4 regions of the Streptomyces sp. NPDC051907 genome follow, and region 4 is predicted to be linked to each of the others. Evidence: riboswitches for the same ligand, from Rfam matches in the RefSeq annotation. Region 4 holds a riboswitch; each other region holds the start of a gene.

Region 1 (4,255 bases), on a different contig from region 4:
CCCTGTAGTCGAAGCCGGGCGACGCGCCCGGCTCGCCGCCCTGGGTGAAGTGCATCCGGAACTCGTTCGGTCCCAGCGTGCCGCTGCCCTCCTCCGCCTCGAGCCCGCCGGGCGGCTCGATGAGCAGCCGCTCCTCGCGGGCGAGCCCGCTGCGGTTCAGGAGGGAGTCCAGCCGGTCGCGTTCGCCGGCCTCCTGGAGCGTGTACGTGGTGAACGCCAGGGTCCCGGCGAGTGCGACCGCGGAGGTCAGCCGCACGGACCGGCTCGGGACGAAGAACGCGGCGACCACGGCGTACGGAAGCCCGCTCAGCGCGATCCTCATGTCCGCGCCGCCCAGGTCGAACTCGTCCGTGGTCCAGGCCGCGAACCCGCCGAGCGCCCCCAGCGTGCCGCCGACGAGGACGGTCGCCGCCCAGCCCATCAGGCCGCGGGCCGTCGCGCAGAGCGGCACCACGTCGCGTACGACCAGTCCCGTCGCGGCCAGTGCCGCGATGGAGAGAAGGCCGCCAACGAGCAGCACGGCCAGCGTGGCGCCCGGCCCGCCGACCCACACCGCGCCGACCGTCGCGAACCCGAGCGCGGGCGCGAGGGCCGCTCCGACGATCCAGACGAGCAGCAGATGCCCGGCCGTCCGAGCCGCCGTCGGCCTCTCCGAATTCACTGGTGTCTCAGCCATATGGCAGATGGTCGCGGCCGCCTTTGGAGGGGCGGAAGAGCGGTCGTACTCATAAATGGCTTTGATCATGCTCCGGATGGCGTAAGGTTGTGTTCACCGACGCGGGGTGGAGCAGCTCGGTAGCTCGCTGGGCTCATAACCCAGAGGTCGCAGGTTCAAATCCTGTCCCCGCTACTAGCAGCAGCGGCCCGGCACTCGATCAGAGTGCCGGGCCGCTGTCGTATGCCCAGAAGTCTCAGGCACCAGGGCGCCAGGGCGCCAGGAGCCAGGCGCCAGCAGCCCGAGGCCAGGTGCCAGGAGTCCGAGGCCAGGCGCCCGCCCGTCCCCCGCCCGGCGCGGAGCACGGGAAGCATGCGCCGTTTCGCGGGTCGCACGCCCGCGCACCTCGCCGTACGCCCGTCGCCGCCTCGATACGCCCCCGCGTCGTATCCCCCACTTGGCCGACGGCGAGTCGCCGCACGGCGCGGCTCCGGCCAGCCTGGGGAGGGCGCGGTACCGTCCGCAGCCGTGGGCGGACTGGGCAGGAGATCATCGGTGGGGCACCGAAAGCAGGCCGGCGGCGGCTACATCGCTCAACTGTTCGTCCGGGCGCTGCCCGCGCTGATGATCGTCGGCGGGGTGGTCTTCGACGTCCTCACCCCGCCCAGATTCACCGCCGTGCCCTTCTTCGCGGCGGCCCCACTCATCGCCGCGCCCTTCTTCTCCCTGCTCACCACCCTGCTGACCGGCATCGCGGCGACCGCGGCCGTCGTCGGGCTGCACTTCTACAACCAGACCGTGTCCCAGGTCACGGCGTACACCGAGGTGTCCACCGTCGTCACCGTCTCCGGGCTGGCGCTGCTCATCAACCGGGTCGTACGGCTCAGCGGCGAGCGGCTCGCCTCCGCGCGCGTCATCGCGGAGACCGCGCAGCGCGCCGTGCTGCCCACGCCCTCCGACCGGATCGGCGGGCTCCATGTAGCCGCGCGGTACGAGGCGGCGCAGGCGGACGCGTTCATCGGCGGCGACCTGTTCGCCGTGCAGGACACCGCGTACGGCGTACGGCTGATCGTCGGGGACGTACGCGGCAAGGGGCTGGACGCCGTCGAGGCCGTCGCCGTCGTCATCGGGGCGTTCCGGGAGGCGGCCGAGCAGGAGAGCTCGCTGGAGGGCGTCGCCGAGCGTCTGGAGCGGGCGCTGGCGCGCGAGGGGATCCGGCGGCCCGGGCTGGACGCCGTCGAGGGCTTCACCACCGCCGTGCTCGCCGAGATCCCACGGGAGGACGGCGCGGTGCGGGTGGTCAACCGCGGCCACCCCGAGCCGCTGATGCTCTACGTCGACGGGGATCTGGACCTGCTGGAGCCGACCGACGCCGCGCTGCCGCTGGGGATGGGCGACCTGGGGCTCTGGCCGGACCGGGCCGAGGAGTATCCGTACCCCCCGGGGGCCACCCTCCTGCTCTACACCGACGGGCTCTCCGAGGCGCGGGATGCGGCCGGTGTCTTCTACGACCCGGGCGGGCGGCTCGGCGGCCGGATCTTCCCCGGGCCCGAGGAGCTGCTGGACGCGCTCGTGGACGATGTGCGCCGGCACACGGGCGGCGGGACGACCGACGACATGGCGCTCCTCGCGGTCACGAGGCCCGTCGAGGGGCAGCCGGAGCGGCGCAGGACCGTGCCGGTCGTCAGCGCGGCGGACGACGGGCGCGAGGACGCCCACGGTCCGTAACCGAAGGGTGCCCCTCCGCATAACATTTGATGCACTGTCAGGTGCGTGGGGTTGACGTAGATGTTCCTCTAGGTGCCGGTGTGGCGGTCAACTCGCCCGATTCCAGACCTGTATGTCCCGTTAAGGGTTGGTCAATCTCCTTAACGATCAACAAGAACAGCTTGGAATCAGACCCCGGTGTCTATTAACGTTCGATAACGCAGCGCGGTCGTCCCAGCCGTCGACATGACGGCACCGTGCGCACGCGCCGAATCCCGCAAGGGAACCGGGGAACCACCAATTGGGGTGAATCGGACGTCTTTTGCCGTGCAGTTCGCGGCCGAAGCGACCGTAGGAGACCTTCCTGCTCCGAACCCGTCAGCTAACCCGGTAGGCGAGAAGGAAGGAAAGGAGTGCGCCTCCGTGGCGTCCAACAGGCCTGCCCCCGAAGCTCCCCGGGCGACTGAAGTCCCTTTTGAATCGCCCTACTTCGGTGACGAGACATCGGCAGAGCCGACGTTCGGCGAGTGGAACCCCACGGCGGACACCGTCCGTCCGGTGCGCGGAAAGCACCGGGTCGTCAAGCAGCGCGGCGGCATCGCCCGCAGCTCCACGGTCCTCGGCGTCGGCGTGATCGCAGCGGTCGGCGCGGGCGGCATCGCCACCGCGCAGGACAAGCCGCCGGTCTCGATATCGCTTCCCGACCTTCCGGACGCCGAGTCCCTCCCGGGCGTCGGCTCCCTCATCTCCGACGACTCCAACGGCGAGTCCGACGACCAGAACACCACCGCGGCCGCCGCCATGGGGCTCGCCGCCGACCAGAGCGCGGGCAGCACGGCCGTCGCAGACCAGGGCGGCGCCGGCGAGGCTCTGCGCGCCCGCATCCTCCAGCAGGCCGAGCAGCAGCAGGCCGAGGCGGACGCCGACGCGAAGGCCGCCGCCGAGAAGCTCGCCGCCGAGAAGGCAGCGGCCGCCGCCGAGAAGCAGCAGAGCGAGGCCGAGGCCAAGGCCGCCGAGGAGAAGCGCAAGGCGGAGGAGGCCGCGAAGGCCAAGGCGGAGGCGGAGCGGCTGGCCAAGCTCGCCGCGAGCTACTCCCTGCCCACCTCCTCGTACACGATCACCTCGACCTACGGCGAGTCCGGCTCCATGTGGTCCTCGGGCCAGCACACCGGCCTGGACTTCGCCGCGCCGACCGGCACCCCGGCCAAGGCGGTCCACAGCGGCACGGTCAAGTCGGCCGCCTGGTCCGGCTCGTACGGCTACCGCGTCGTCCTCGAGCTGGAGGACGGCACGGAGATCTGGTACGCCCACCTGTCCTCGATGACCGTGGGAGCGGGCCAGAAGGTGGGCACGGGCGAGACCATCGGCCGTGTCGGCGCGACCGGCAATGTGACCGGCCCGCACCTGCACCTCGAGGTCCACACGGCGGGCGGCTCGGGCATCGACCCGGCGGCCTGGCTGCGCGACAAGGGCCTGACGGTCTGAGCACCGCTCACTGAACCCCCGGCGGGTCTGGCGCACACCCCCCGACGCCAGGACTGCCGGGTCTTCGCGTTGACACGGGGATTGCCGGGTCCTCGCGTTGACGCCGGCAGCGCCGGATGCTCGCGCGGACACAGGGACTGCCGGGTGCTCGCGCGGCTGAGCAGGGGTGCCGAGGAGCGGCGCCGAGCAGCGGAGGCCGTCGCCGCCGGTGCCGAACAGTGGCTTGTTCTCGTTCCCGCGCTCGGAATACCCTGTCCCCGCTGGGGTGTTGATCTCCCCATGACTTCACTCAGGCCTCTCGGCGCCTCAGAGCTCTCCGTCTTCCCCCTCGCCCTCGGCGGCAACGTCTTCGGCTGGACCGCCGACGCGACGCAGACCTTCGCCGTGCTCGACGCGTACACCGCCGGC
Region 2 (4,255 bases), on a different contig from region 4:
GCGGCGTTCCAGTCGTAGTCGCCCGCGAGCTCCCAGACCATCGTGCCGCCGATGCCCCGGTCCACCACATAGTCCGCCTTGGCGGCGACGGACTGCTCGTCCTCGGTGGAGAGGAAGACCTTCTTCTGCGCGTTCCAGAGCCAGGGGGCGACGAGCGTGGAGTCGTACTTACGGGCATATGTGCCGGTCAGCGTGGTGTTCGAGGGGAAGCCGTACTGGGAGACATAGTCCCCGACGATGCCCTTCTCGAGGTTCTTGGCATGCCACATGGGGTTGGACCCGGCCGGGGACTCCTTGCCGGCGGTGTCCTTGTCGTGCCACAGGTTGTCGATGCCGACGGCCCCGTCGCCGCACTTGGTCAGTCCGGCCCCGGCCGGGCAGGTGGTCGAGGGGGCCCTGCCCCACAGACCGTCTGTGCCGCCCTGCACGTTCTTGAAGCCGCGCGTGTAGTAGGGGAGGCCGATGTTGATGCGGCCGGCCGGCATCGATCCGCGGAAGTAGTGGTACGCCCAGTCGGTGTTGAGGTATCCGATGCCGCCGTACTGGGACGTGGAGTAGACGCCCGCCGCGGCCAGCTCGGCGTCCTTGCCGTCGTCGAAGAGCGAGGCGTTGGGGCCGACGTACTCGTTCCACGCGCCATGCAGGTCATACGACATGATGTTGACGTAGTCCAGATATTTCTGGACCTGGAAGGTCTCCATCCCGCGCAGCAGATAGCCGGACGAGGGCGCCGCCACGGTCAGCAGATAGTGCCTGCCGTCCGCCGCGCCGGCCCGGTCGAGCTTCTCGCGCAGGGTCTTCATCAGCGCCGCGTAGCCCTTGACGAGCCCCGCCCGGCGGGCGTTGGAGATCTGGTAGTCGAGCGGATTGCCCGCGTCCTTCATCGACGTCGGGTATTCGTAGTCGATGTCGACGCCGTTGAAGCCGTACTTCTCGACGAAGTCGACGGCCGAATCGGCGACGGCGTCGATGCCCCTCTGGTTCACCGAGCCGTCGGCGTTGGTGGCCATCGAGTAGAAGCCGCCGGAGTTCACCCGGGCGCCGTCGTCGCCGAAGTAGCCGCCGGTCTCGGCCCAGCCGCCGACGGAGATCAGCGATTTCACGTGGGGATGCTGCTTCTTGAACTTCGTCAGGAGATTGAAGTGGCCCTTGTACGGCAGCGCGGGGTCCATCTCCGCCCCGGCCACGCCTGGCCAGGTCATCCCGGTGGCGGCGTTGGCCGCTCCGTCTTTCCCGACCGACAGCCTGCCTGCGGAGTCGATGTGCCCGAAGGCGTAATTGACGTGGGTGACCTTGTCCCAGGGAATGTCGGAGGCCAGGTAGGCGGGTGTGCCGTCCCTGCCGGTGCGCCAGCCGGTGAAGTAGCCGATGACGCGGCGCTGGTGGTCCGCGCCCATCTTCTCCCGGCCCTCGGCGTCGTAGACGGAGCAGTACGGAACGTCGACGCCTGGCGTCGTGTAGAGCCCGTCGGGACGACAGGACTCCTGGCCGGCGGCCTGTGAGACGCCTGCCGAGAGCGAGCCGGCCAGCAGCGCGGCGGCGGCTGCGCCGACGGCGAGCAGCGATGCTCTCGTACGGGTGGGGGACGGCACGGTGGATCCTCCTGAGGGGGGTCTTCTGCACCCGCCAGGGGGTGCAGGGCGGCGGCGTCGCACAACTGGCATGGGGATGGGACGGGTTGGGTCCTGGGCGTGCGCACGCCCAGGGCGGGATCCGTGAGGTGACGCAGAGATTAAAAGGACTAGACCATTACGTCAATAGGTCTGGACCATCTCGGATGGCGCGGGAGCGGCGATGCGGGGGAGGGGTCGGGGCGGCCGAATCGACCGGGTGGCAGTATGCCCGTTTTGATATGGAAAGCAGCATTCGCCCAGCGCCCACAGTGTCCGAAAAGCTCCGTATTCGCATTATTGAAGCGTGTTTAGAAAGTGCTGTCTGGATTGCGGGCTGCTCATGCGAAATATCGTGCTCTGGTACGCCGTCGTGCCGCATTCCGACCCGTATCCCCTTCAGTGAAATGGGTCACGCCGGCGGCTGCGGGTCCCGGGGGGCCGCTGAGGGCACTTCCGTTCTGCGCAAAGAAAGTTGGGTTATTCGATCAAAGGGGGCCGGCGGTTCTGATCGCTACGGAACAGGCCTCTCGCATTCCCTATTCGAATTCGGGGCTTGTTCCTTCCCGGCTTTCTCGCCTAACGTCACCGTCAATCCGGATGGAACGCCGAATCCTGCCGCTGTCCGGAATCCCTCCCACCCACTCACTTACGCACGGCAGGAGCGGGGGACCCAGGTAAGCCGCCGATCCGGATTCCGGAACGGCTCGGGGTGAAGTCGTATTCACAGTGCGACCGGACATCTCCCGTCCGAACCCGACAGCTCACCTCGTAGGCGACGGAGAGGAATTCGTCATGCCTGCAAAGGGAAAGCACCGCCGCCCCAAGTCCAGCTCGCTCACCCGGGGCATCGCCGCCGCGGGCACGGGCGGAGCCGCGCTCGTTCTCCCGGTGCTCGGCGCGACCGCCGCCGGCGCGGCCCCGGCCGCGACGCCGTCCGCCGCCGTGGCGCAGGCCGCCACGGCCGCCCAGCCCGCCGCCGCCCCGCAGGCGGCCCCGAAGACCTACCGCGTCGTCGCCGGCGACTCCCTCGCCAAGATCGCCCGAGAGCACTCCCTGAGCGGCGGCTGGAAGAAGCTGTACAAGGACAACCGCAGCGCCGTCGGCGACAACCCGCGGCTGATCCACCCCGGTCTCAAGCTCACCCTCGGCCAGAAGGCCGCGTACGAGCCCGCTCAGAAGCCGGCCCCCTCCAGGGCGTCCGCCGAGCGCGCCGACCGCTCCGAGCCCACGACCCAGCTGGCCGCCGAGCCCGTCGCAGCCCCGGCGAAGAAGTCCTACACCAACGACCTCGACGGCTGGATCAAGGAGTCGCTCGACGTCATGGCCGAGCACGGCATCCCCGGCTCCTACGAGGGCATCCACCGCAACATCATGCGCGAGTCCTCCGGCAACCCGCTGGCCATCAACAACTGGGACTCCAACGCCGTCGCCGGAACCCCGTCCAAGGGACTCCTGCAGGTCATCGACCCCACGTTCACCGCGTACCACGTGCCCGGCACGTCGATGGACAGCTTCGACCCGGTCGCCAACATCACCGCCGCCTGCAACTACGCGGCCGACCGGTACGGCTCGATCGACAACGTGAACGGTCCGTACTAGACCGCACCCTCTCCACTGCTGTGAGCCCCGGCGCGCCATGCGACCGGGGCTCCGGCCTGTCCGCAGGCGCGGCGCACGGCTCCCGCTGAAGCGCACGCGAGCAAGCCGCGCCGCCCTTCCCTCCGCCAGACCGGGGCCGTGCGCGACCGCCGTCAGCTCGGGCCGCCCGGATCGCTCGGGCCGCTCGGGCCGCTCGGGCCGCTCGAGCTGCCCGGGTCGCTCGGGCCGCTGAGGCGGCCGCGCACCCGGCGAAACGCGCTCGCGTCCCGCGCTCCCTCCGACGTCCCGGTGCGGACCCCCCGCTCCAGAACCGGCCGGCGGGCGACGGCGACCCGCCCGAGCGACGCGCGCGGGGAACTCTTCCAGCACTTCGGCCGCCGAAGGCGCCCCGTAGGCTGCCGCCGGCCCGCGCCCCATCCCCCGATCGGGCTATTCGCCTCTTGGGCGGACCGGCTCCGAACTCGGCCCCAGGGCAGCAAAGTGAAGCACCGTCATATAGCCCCCTCGCATGGGCAGTCGAAAAGAGCACGCGGCCGAATCGGCGACCCTGACAAGTGTCAGGGTCGTATCGCTCTCTATTCCGCCTACGCTGCGGGCTGCCGCCCCTTGCAGCGGCGGTCCCCTCTTCTATCTCCAAGGAGTTCACGCATGCTGAGGAAGAGCTACACGCGGGCTGCGACGCTTTTCGCGGCCACCGCCCTGCTCGCCGGCTCGCCGATCGCGGCCTCCGCCGCGACCAATTCCCAGGCGGCGGCCGCCGTCCACGGATGTCCCTCTGGGGCCGTGTGCATCTACCCGCAGGACGCGGGGTGGAACAACGACAAGCCCTCGCACTTCTACTACAGCTACGGTGCGCACAACCTCAACAACCAGTTCGGGACGCACCGCATCTTCAACAACCAGACCGACGGCGCGACGATGAGCACCTGCACGGGCTACAACGGCGCGGGCTGCGAGGGCAAGCTGCCGGCGTTCATGTACATCGACAAGAACCTGACGCCGATCAACTCGATCACCCTCCAGCGATAGGCGCCACGGCACCC
Region 3 (4,255 bases), on a different contig from region 4:
ATCGGGATAGGCATGATCGGAAACCTGATCCGGCTGCTGCGGAGGCTGCATGGGAGAAGCGTACGGTGAGTCGACAGGAGCACGCCGGAGTACATGAGAGACTGGTCTAGACAACCCGCTAAGACTTGAAGGGCAACACCATGGCTGAGCGCCGCGTCAATGTCGGCTGGGCCGAGGGCCTTCACGCCCGCCCCGCTTCCATCTTCGTCCGTGCCGCCACGGCGTCCGGCGTCCCCGTGACGATCGCCAAGGCCGACGGCAGCCCCGTCAACGCCGCCTCCATGCTCGCCGTGCTCGGGCTGGGCGCGCAGGGCGGCGAGGAGATCGTGCTCGCCTCCGAGGCGGACGGCGCCGACGTCGCCCTGGACCGTCTGGCCAAGCTGGTCGCCGAGGGCCTCGAGGAGCTCCCGGAGACCGTCTGAGCCGCAGTCGCCCACGACAGAGCCGCGGATCCCGAATTCGGGAGACCGCGGCTCCGTTCTATTCCGGGACGGAGATATCCGGCTGGATCCACGCGAGCGGATCCAGGGACAGACCGACAGACCGGAATAGGAATTCGGGCAGCAGGACAGGCCCCCCGATAATTCCTTCCCTTTGTATACGGCGCGACTGTTAATGCCGGAGGCTCGCGGTGTTTACGGCATGTTGCGAAGTCCTCACGGTCCTTGTGCGCTCCTGTCCGCGCAGCCGGTGAGCGGCCACCGCCCGCTCGGCGTGCAGGGCGGTCAGCGCGCGGGCGCGCTCGCCGTCGCCGCGCGCCACCGCGTCCACGATCGCGCCGTGCTCGGCCCAGGACTCGACGGGCCTGGCCGGCTGCTCGACCGCGTACATCCACGCGATCTTGTGCCGCAGCTGGGTGAGCAGGGCGGTCAGCCCGGGGCTCTGGGAGGCCTGGGCGAGCGTCTCGTGGAACCAGCCGCCCAGGGAGCGCAGATCCTCGCCCTGGCCGCGCCGCGCCCGCTCCTGGCCCAGCCTGACCAGGCCGCGCAGCACCTTGAGGTGCGCGTCGGTGCGGCGCTGGGCGGCGCGGGCGGCGCCCAGCGGCTCCAGCAGCAGACGGATGTCCAGCAGGTCCGCGGCCTCCTGCTCGGTGGGCTCGGCGACACAGGCGCCGGCGTGCCGGCGGGTAGTGACGAAGCCCTCGGACTCCAGGGTGCGCAGGGCCTCGCGCACCGGGACCCGGGAGACGCCGTAGCGGCGGGCGAGCTGCTCCTCGGTGAGCCGGCTGCCGCGCGCGAATACACCGGAGACGATGTCGTCGCGGATCGCCGTGCATACCGAATGCGCAGGAATGCGCATGACCGAACCTCCGCTTTAATCCGCGCGAAACGCAGCCGATTGACTTCTGTTCGGCAACCCTATTGCAACGGACGCGATTTTCCGATGGCCCACCGAAATCCATGGACACCTTTTGGCCAGGAAGCGCCGCGGGCGACGGCGAGGGCGGTTCGGGGGCCGGGAGGCGGGCGGGGCCGGGGAACGCCGAAGGCCCCGGCGGGGACCGGGGCCTTCGAGAAGGAGAGCGGGATCAGGCGGACGCGCGGCGCCCTGGTGCGGGCGCCCGGCGGCCGGTGATCAGACCTTGACGCCGTGGGAGCGCAGGTAGGAGACCGGGTTGATGTCGGAGCCGTACTCCGCCGTGCTCCGGGCCTCGAAGTGGAGGTGGGGGCCCGAGGAGTTGCCGGTGGAGCCGGAGAGGCCGATCTGCTGGCCCGGGGTGACGTCCTGGCCGACCGAGACGCCGATGGAGGAGAGGTGGCCGTACTGCGTGTACGTGCCGTCGTGCATCTTGATCACGACGTTGTTGCCGTACGCGCCGCCCCAGCCCGCCTCCACGACGGTGCCCATGCCGACGGACACGACCGAGGAGCCGGAGGCGGCGTGGAAGTCGACGCCGGTGTGGCTGCCGGAGGACCAGGCGGCGCCGCCGGCCTGGTAGGCGGTGCTGACATACGAGCCGGCGACCGGGGCGGTGAAGGAGAGCAGGCGCTTGCGCTCTGCCTCGCGGTCGGCGCGCTCCTTGGCCTCGCGGGCCTCCTTGACGCGGGCCTCGGCCTGGCGCTTCGCCTCGGCCTCGGCCTTCGCCTTGGCGGCGGCGCGGTCGGCCTCCAGCCGCTGCACCTCGGCCTGGTCGGCGATCTCGTCCGCGAGGGAGTCGACGGCGACTGTCTGCAGGGTGCCGGTGTCCTCCATGGAGGGGGCGCCGGGCTCGGCGGCGAGCGCCGGGGAAGCGAGGGTTCCGATGACGCCGGTGGTGGCGAGGGCCGCTACGCCTGCCATGTTCGCGCTCTTGCGCGACAGGCGGCTCGGGGCACGGTGCTTCCCGGTGGCACGGGTGAACGCCATGGAGAGGCTGATCCTTTCCTTCCTTCTCGCCTACCGGGTTAGCTGACGGGTTCGGAGCAGGAAGGTCTCCTACGGGCCCCTCCGCGGCTGCGAAGGCGTCCGATTCACCCCAGGGACTGAGTGGGTCCCCGGCTCCCCAGGCTCGCGCCTGACGGGGACTCGGCGATGACTGTCCGATGCCGCGGGTGCGGCGGGCTACTGGCGAACAGCCGCACTGACGCTAGGCGGGCGCTCTTTCAATCGCCAAACAGACGGCCCTTTTTGTAGCGCACGCCACAGGGCAGACAGGCAACTAGCCAACAAAACGGACATACGACGGAACCCCGGGCATCGCACTGAAGCCGGGGTTCCGTTTCCTGCTGTGGAGTTGTCGTGCCGCGCGCCGGGGACGGCGGGAGGTCAATCAGCCTGTGACAACAGTCACTTCGCCGATGCCCAGCGCCTTGACCGGCTCCGCGATCTGCGCGGCGTCGCCGACGAGCACGGTGACCATGCGGTCCACCGGGAAGGCGCTGACGGCCGCGGCCGTCGCCTCCACGGTGCCCGTCTCGGCGAGCCGTACGTACAACTGCGCCTGATAGTCGTCCGGGAGGTGCTGCTCGACCTGGTCGGCGAGCGTGCCCGCGACGGACGCGGCCGTCTCGTACTTCAGCGGGGCCACGCCCACCAGGTTCTGCACGGCGACGTCGCGCTCGGCGTCGGTGAGGCCCTCGGCCGCGAGCGTGCGCAGCACCTTCCAGAGGTCGTCCAGCGCCGGGCCGGTGTTGGGGGTGTCCACGGAGCCGCTGATGGCGAGCATCGAGGCGCCCGTGGCCCCGCCCGGGGCGGTCGGGGATGCGGAGCGCAGCACCTGGCCGAAGGCCCGTACGCCGTAGGTGTAGCCCTTCTCCTCGCGCAGGACGCGGTCCAGCCGGGAGGTGAGGGTGCCGCCCAGGCAGTACGAGCCGAGGACCTGCGCCGGCCAGACGCGGTCGTGCCGGTCCGCGCCGATGCGGCCGATCAGCAGCTGCGTCTGCACGGCGCCGGGCCGGTCCACGATCACCACGCGGCCGGTGTCGTCCGCGGTGATCGGCGGCATGGGGCGCAGATCGGCCTTGTCGCCGGTCCAGCCGCCCAGGGTGTCGGCGAGGACGGCGTCCAGGTCGACGCCCGTCAGGTCGCCCACGATCACCGCGGTGCCCGTGGCGGGCCGCACATGCCCCTCGAAGAAGGCACGCACGGCCGCCGCGTCGATGCGCTTGACGGTCTCCTCCGTGCCCTGGCGGGGGCGCGACATGCGCGAGGAGGCCGGGAAGAGCTGCTTGGACAGCTCCTTGGCGGCGCGGCGGGCCGGGTTGGCCTGCTCGTGCGGGATCTCGTCCAGGCGGTTGCGGACCAGGCGCTCGACCTCGCTGCTCGCGAACGCGGGCGCGCGCAGGGCCTCGGACAGCAGGCCGAGCGCCTTGGGCAGCCGGGAGACCGGGACCTCCAGAGAGACCCGGACGCCGGGGTGGTCGGCGTGCGCGTCCAGGGTGGCGCCGCAGCGCTCCAGCTCGGCGGCGAACTCCTCCGCCGAGCGCTTGTCGGTGCCCTCGGACAGGGCGCGCGCCATGATCGTGGCGACGCCGTCGAGGCCCTCCGGCTCGGCGTCCAGGGGAGCGTCGAGGGAGAGCTCCACGGCCACGACCTGCTGGCCGGGGCGGTGGCAGCGCAGCACGGTCAGGCCGTTGTCGAGCGTGCCGCGCTCGGGGGCCGGGAAGGCCCACGGCCTGGCCTCGCCGGCCTGCGGCTGCGGGTGGAAGTCCATGCTGACGGCAGCGTCGCTCACTGGTCGGCTCCCTCGTTGTCGTCGCTGTCGTTGTCGGCGCCGTCTTCGGCGGCGACCGGCTCGTAGACCAGCACCGCCCTGTTCTCGGGGCGCAGCCGGGCC
Region 4 (4,255 bases):
CGCCTTCAGCCGGGCGATCTCCACCAGCTGCTGCTCCACCCCCGAGATGGCGTCCGCCTGACGCGCGCCCACCCGCTCGGCGAGCGCGGCCCGCTCCAGGTAGTCGTCGGGGTCCGAGGTGAGCGCGAGCTGGAGCCCGGGGTCCATGCCTGCGGCGCGGTACTGGGCGGTGGCGATCGAGCCGAGCGCCATGCGCGAGTTGTTGAGCCGCTCGGTCCTGCGCACGGCCTCGTCCCGCAGCGAGTCCAGCGCGGTGCGCGCCTCGGCGGCCTGCTCCTTGGCCCCGTTGTACTTCTCCGCGGCGGCCTCCGCCTCCTGGTACAGCTTGTCGACCTTGGCCTTGACCTGAGCGGGGGTGAGGGCGGGCTCGGCGTACCCGGTGCCCTCGAAGGCGGTGGCGGTCGCCGCGCCGGCGAGCGCGAGGGTGGCGGCGGTCCGGGCGGCGGGCCCGGTGAGCGGATACTGCTTGGGTTTCCGGTGCACTGCCACGAGGGCGTCCACGTCCTTCCGATCCCTGCGGGTCCGGGTCCGGCGACGGACCGCACAGGGGGAGCGGCCCGCCGCCGGATTCCTCGGCGGTGGCGGCCGACTGTCGCCGGGAGGGTCCGGCGGCGGTGGGGAGTCGGTCACCTGAGGGAGGACGCTAAGCCTGGAGGTCACGGGGGTGAGGCGTACGGACCGATATTGCACAAAGGTGGACAGCACAAGGCGCGTTATGAGTGCCGGGCCCATGGCGCCGGACCGGGTTCCCGTCCCGTGTGACCGATGCGACGAATGAGGCATACCTGACCGGAGAGCGGTGGTATGGGGCCGGTTAGGCTCCGCCTCATGGACGTATTGATCAATGTCTTCGTGGCCCTGCACATCATCGGCATCGCCTCGCTGCTCGGGGGTTTCCTCACCCAGATGAAGGCGATGGGGGCGGGGACGGCGCGGTTCGTCCCGGCGATGCTGCACGGCGCGCTGACCATGCTGGTCACGGGCGTGGCGCTGGTGGGCCTCAACCAGGCGGACGACCAGCCGGTGAACAACCTCAAGATCGGCGTCAAGCTGGCGGTGCTGGTGGTGATCCTCGCCCTGGTGTACGTCAAGCGGGACGAGGAGCGGGTGGAGAAGGCGGTCTTCGGGGCGGTGGGCGGCCTGACGATCGCCAACATCTTCATCGCGACGCTGTGGACGTGAGTCGGCGTGGACGTGAGGCGGCCTGGATGTGAGACGGCGTGGACGCGTGAGGCGTCCGCTGGAGCGCGGACGCCTCCCAGGCGCGCCGGCGACGGCGAACGCCTGGGAGGCGCTGGGCTGCTACGCGGCCGCCAGGTCGGCGACCCAGGCGCGGGGCTGATGCCCGGTCTGGAGCCGTCTCCGTAGGGTCCCCGGGGTCAGGCCGGGCGGACGCTGCCGTAGATCGGCATGTAGTAGATCGACTCCTCGCGGACGTTCGCGCCCGGCTTGGGGGCGTGGATCATCTTGCCGTCGCCGATGTAGATGCCGACGTGGCTGATGTCGTCGTAGAAGAAGACCAGGTCGCCGGGGAGCAGGTCCTCCGTGGCGACGCGCTCGCCGGCCTTGACCTGGTCCCAGGTGGTACGCGGCAGGTCGACGCCTGCGGCCTTCCAGGCGGCCTGGGTCAGGCCGGAGCAGTCGTACGAGCTGGGGCCGGTCGCTCCCCAGACGTACGGCTTGCCGATCTGGGCGCGAGCGAAGGAGAGGACCTTGGCGGCCTTGGTGGCGTACGAGCCGTCGCCGGGGGCAGTACCGGGGCCCGTACCGGAGCCGGGGTTCGTGCCCGTGCCCGGGCCTGTGCCGCCCTCGTTCTGCTCCTGGCGGCGGCGCTCGGCCTCAGCCTCCGCCTCGGCCTTCTCGCGGGCCTCCGCCTCCTCCTTGGCCTTCGCCTCGGCCTTGCGGCGGGCCTCTTCCTGCTTCTTGCGCTCGAGCTCCGCGACCCGCGCCTTCTCGTCCGCCGTCAGCCTCGACAGCAGCGAGCGCGCCTCGGCGAGCTTGGCCTGCACCTCGCGCTTGCTGGTCTGCAGCGTCTTCTGGGACTCCGTGAGCGACTCGAGGCTCTTGGTCGCCTCCGTGCGCTGCTCGGCCGCTTCGGCGCGCTCGGTCTCGTAGTCGTCGATGACCTTGCGCTGACGGTCGGTCATCCGGTCCATCAGCTGCGTCTGGTCGAAGTACGACTCCGGGCTGTCCGCGAACAGCAGCGCGGCGGTCGGAGTGACCGCGCCCGTCCGGTACTGCGCGGCGGCGTAGTTGCCGAGGGCCTGCCGTGACTCGTTGAGCTTGTCGGTGCGCTTGGCGGCCTCGTCGAGCATCCCGTCGACCTCGCGCCGCTTCTCGGCGGTGGCCTCCTTGGCCTTGTTGTAGCGCTGGGTCTCCGAACCGGCCTGCCGGTACAGGTCGTCGACCTTCTTCTGTACTTCCTCGACGGAGGGGTTCGGGTCGGCGGGCGCCGCGTCGGCGCTCTGCGTCGACAGCAGGGTGACGCCGGCGAGCGCAGCCGTAGTGAACCCGACGGCGGGGGAGTTGGTGCGTATTCCGGCCATCCCGGGGATTCCGGTACGGGTACGCGGCTTGCGATGCGACGCCAAGGCCGACATCTCCTTCTTCCGTGGACCGCCTACCGGGTTAGCTGTCGGGTTCGGGCGGAACGGAAGATCGCCCTACGGACCGAGTGGGTCGCGGTCCGATTCACCCCAAGTGTGCAAAGTGGGTCCCCGGTTCCGAACTTCCGTGTGGATAGTCCGAATTCGGCGCAGGCGACCCGATTGGCGTGGTTCGCCAAGGGGGGACGGGACCACCTGATCGAGCACGCTAGCCAATACGTGTGGCTGTTGTGAAGGTTGATGGTCGATATGCCCGATACATTTTCGTGACCAAAGTGAGAACCTGTGGACGTTTGACTGGTGAGTCCCGGGATTGAGCCCGGTTACTGGAAGGTTCAGGGGTGGGGAAGAGAAAGTCAGGTTTGGCTGGAATGTGTGCCATGGCCTTACTGGCGGCGGTGGCGAGCGGCTGCGGCTCGGGGGAGGAGTCGCAGAGCTCGGGGAAGGGCGGCGAGAGCTCCGCGCCCGACCCGAAGAGCGACGGGCGGCTGATGTCGCAGTCGCTCAAGGAGTTGAAGGGGTATCGGTCGGCCAGGTTGCAAAGCTCCGCACACGACCTCCGCGGCGACCGAGACGGCAACTGCGCGGGGAAGACCGAGAAGGCCCCCTTCGCGTTCACCGAGGTGATCGCGCAACGCGGCGAGCGCGCCTGGATCCGCCTCGACGACGAGATGCTCAAGCAGTACCGACAGCTCGCGACCGTGATCGGCCCGGAGCAGGTGGCGAAGTACGAACCCGCCGCCGAGAAGGCGCGCGGAAAGTGGATCGAGCTGACGCCGAGCGAGATGAAGGACGACGAGACGCTCAGGCTCTGCGATCTCGACCGCGGCTTCGCCTCCATCCCGGAGAGCGTGGAGTCGGCGAAGCGGCTGAACCCCGGGACGACGCGCTACGAGGCGCGGGACAAGCCGGAGGAGAAGCTGATACCGCTCGTCCAGCAGCCCGAGGACGACGGGGTGACCGTCTATCTCTCGGTCAAGGGCGGGACCGCTCCACAGGCCATCGAGTTCGAGATCGACGACGAGCCCGTTTCGCTGACGCTCAGCGAGGTCGACAAGCCGGTGAAGGTCGTGCCGCCCCAGCCGTCCGAGATCGTGCCGTCGGCCGACGTGGCAGATCTGTACCCGGACCCGGAAGTGATGAGGAAACGGGAGCAGCAGAACCAGGAGCCGTAGCCGGTCGCGGGCGCCGGGTCAGGGGAGATCGGCGGCCGTGAGGCGGCTGTGAGGCTGTGAGCTTCAAGCGGCCGGGGGCGGGCGGGGTGCGGCGCGCTGGGGCGTGCGGCCTGGGCAGGGAGCCTGGGGCCTGCGCGGGGGGTCCTGGCCGCCGCGTACTGGCATGGGGTCGCGGGTCGTGACGTCGTACGACCGTGGCCTGGCCTGGCCTGGCCAGACCTGCCCCCGGCCCGTAGTGCCTGCCCCTGCCCCTTCAGGGCCCGCCCCGCCCGCGTCCGGACACGCCAGCCAGCCGCATCCGGCCGCGGGTCCCGCCCGTATTCGGACGCGGCTCCCCGTCGTATTCGGACGCGACCGGGGCCGTATGCGAATGCGGCCGCGGGCTGTCAGTGCGGCCGCCTAGACTCGTAGAGCGATGAGCAGCCTCTTTGACGACAGCTTCCTGGCGGACCTCCAGCCCCACACGGAGGAGCA

What was found. Region 4 has a riboswitch for cyclic di-AMP ahead of AB0M39_RS04945 (NlpC/P60 family protein). Riboswitches for the same ligand answer to the same signal wherever they lie in the genome.
Region 1: linked by a shared signal. The riboswitch ahead of AB0M39_RS20115 (M23 family metallopeptidase) and the one ahead of AB0M39_RS04945 (NlpC/P60 family protein) in region 4 are both predicted to bind cyclic di-AMP.
Region 2: linked by a shared signal. The riboswitch ahead of AB0M39_RS19855 (LysM peptidoglycan-binding domain-containing protein) and the one ahead of AB0M39_RS04945 (NlpC/P60 family protein) in region 4 are both predicted to bind cyclic di-AMP.
Region 3: linked by a shared signal. The riboswitch ahead of AB0M39_RS13940 (M23 family metallopeptidase) and the one ahead of AB0M39_RS04945 (NlpC/P60 family protein) in region 4 are both predicted to bind cyclic di-AMP.

The regions. Positions count from the first base shown of each region.
Region 1 covers NZ_JBFAYB010000036.1:19,051-23,305, reverse strand. Annotated here, with positions in the region: gene AB0M39_RS20130 (hypothetical protein) at 1-676, opposite strand, end outside; tRNA gene AB0M39_RS20125 (tRNA-Met) at 777-850, shown strand; gene AB0M39_RS20120 (PP2C family protein-serine/threonine phosphatase) at 1,211-2,383, shown strand; cyclic di-AMP (ydaO/yuaA leader) riboswitch at 2,619-2,774, shown strand; gene AB0M39_RS20115 (M23 family metallopeptidase) at 2,786-3,847, shown strand; gene AB0M39_RS20110 (aldo/keto reductase) at 4,127-4,255, shown strand, end outside.
Region 2 covers NZ_JBFAYB010000035.1:26,695-30,949, reverse strand. Annotated here, with positions in the region: gene AB0M39_RS19860 (chitinase C-terminal domain-containing protein) at 1-1,592, opposite strand, end outside; cyclic di-AMP (ydaO/yuaA leader) riboswitch at 2,207-2,401, shown strand; gene AB0M39_RS19855 (LysM peptidoglycan-binding domain-containing protein) at 2,406-3,212, shown strand; gene AB0M39_RS19850 (hypothetical protein) at 3,861-4,241, shown strand.
Region 3 covers NZ_JBFAYB010000019.1:86,054-90,308, reverse strand. Annotated here, with positions in the region: partial or broken gene AB0M39_RS13955 (GNAT family N-acetyltransferase) at 1-51, opposite strand, end outside; gene AB0M39_RS13950 (HPr family phosphocarrier protein) at 141-422, shown strand; gene AB0M39_RS13945 (GntR family transcriptional regulator) at 613-1,299, opposite strand; gene AB0M39_RS13940 (M23 family metallopeptidase) at 1,576-2,346, opposite strand; cyclic di-AMP (ydaO/yuaA leader) riboswitch at 2,359-2,521, opposite strand; gene AB0M39_RS13935 (pitrilysin family protein) at 2,750-4,132, opposite strand; gene AB0M39_RS13930 (pitrilysin family protein) at 4,150-4,255, opposite strand, start outside.
Region 4 covers NZ_JBFAYB010000005.1:19,780-24,034, reverse strand. Annotated here, with positions in the region: gene AB0M39_RS04955 (NlpC/P60 family protein) at 1-501, opposite strand, end outside; gene AB0M39_RS04950 (hypothetical protein) at 829-1,182, shown strand; gene AB0M39_RS04945 (NlpC/P60 family protein) at 1,380-2,600, opposite strand; cyclic di-AMP (ydaO/yuaA leader) riboswitch at 2,603-2,766, opposite strand; gene AB0M39_RS04940 (hypothetical protein) at 2,987-3,781, shown strand; gene pcrA (DNA helicase PcrA) at 4,197-4,255, shown strand, end outside.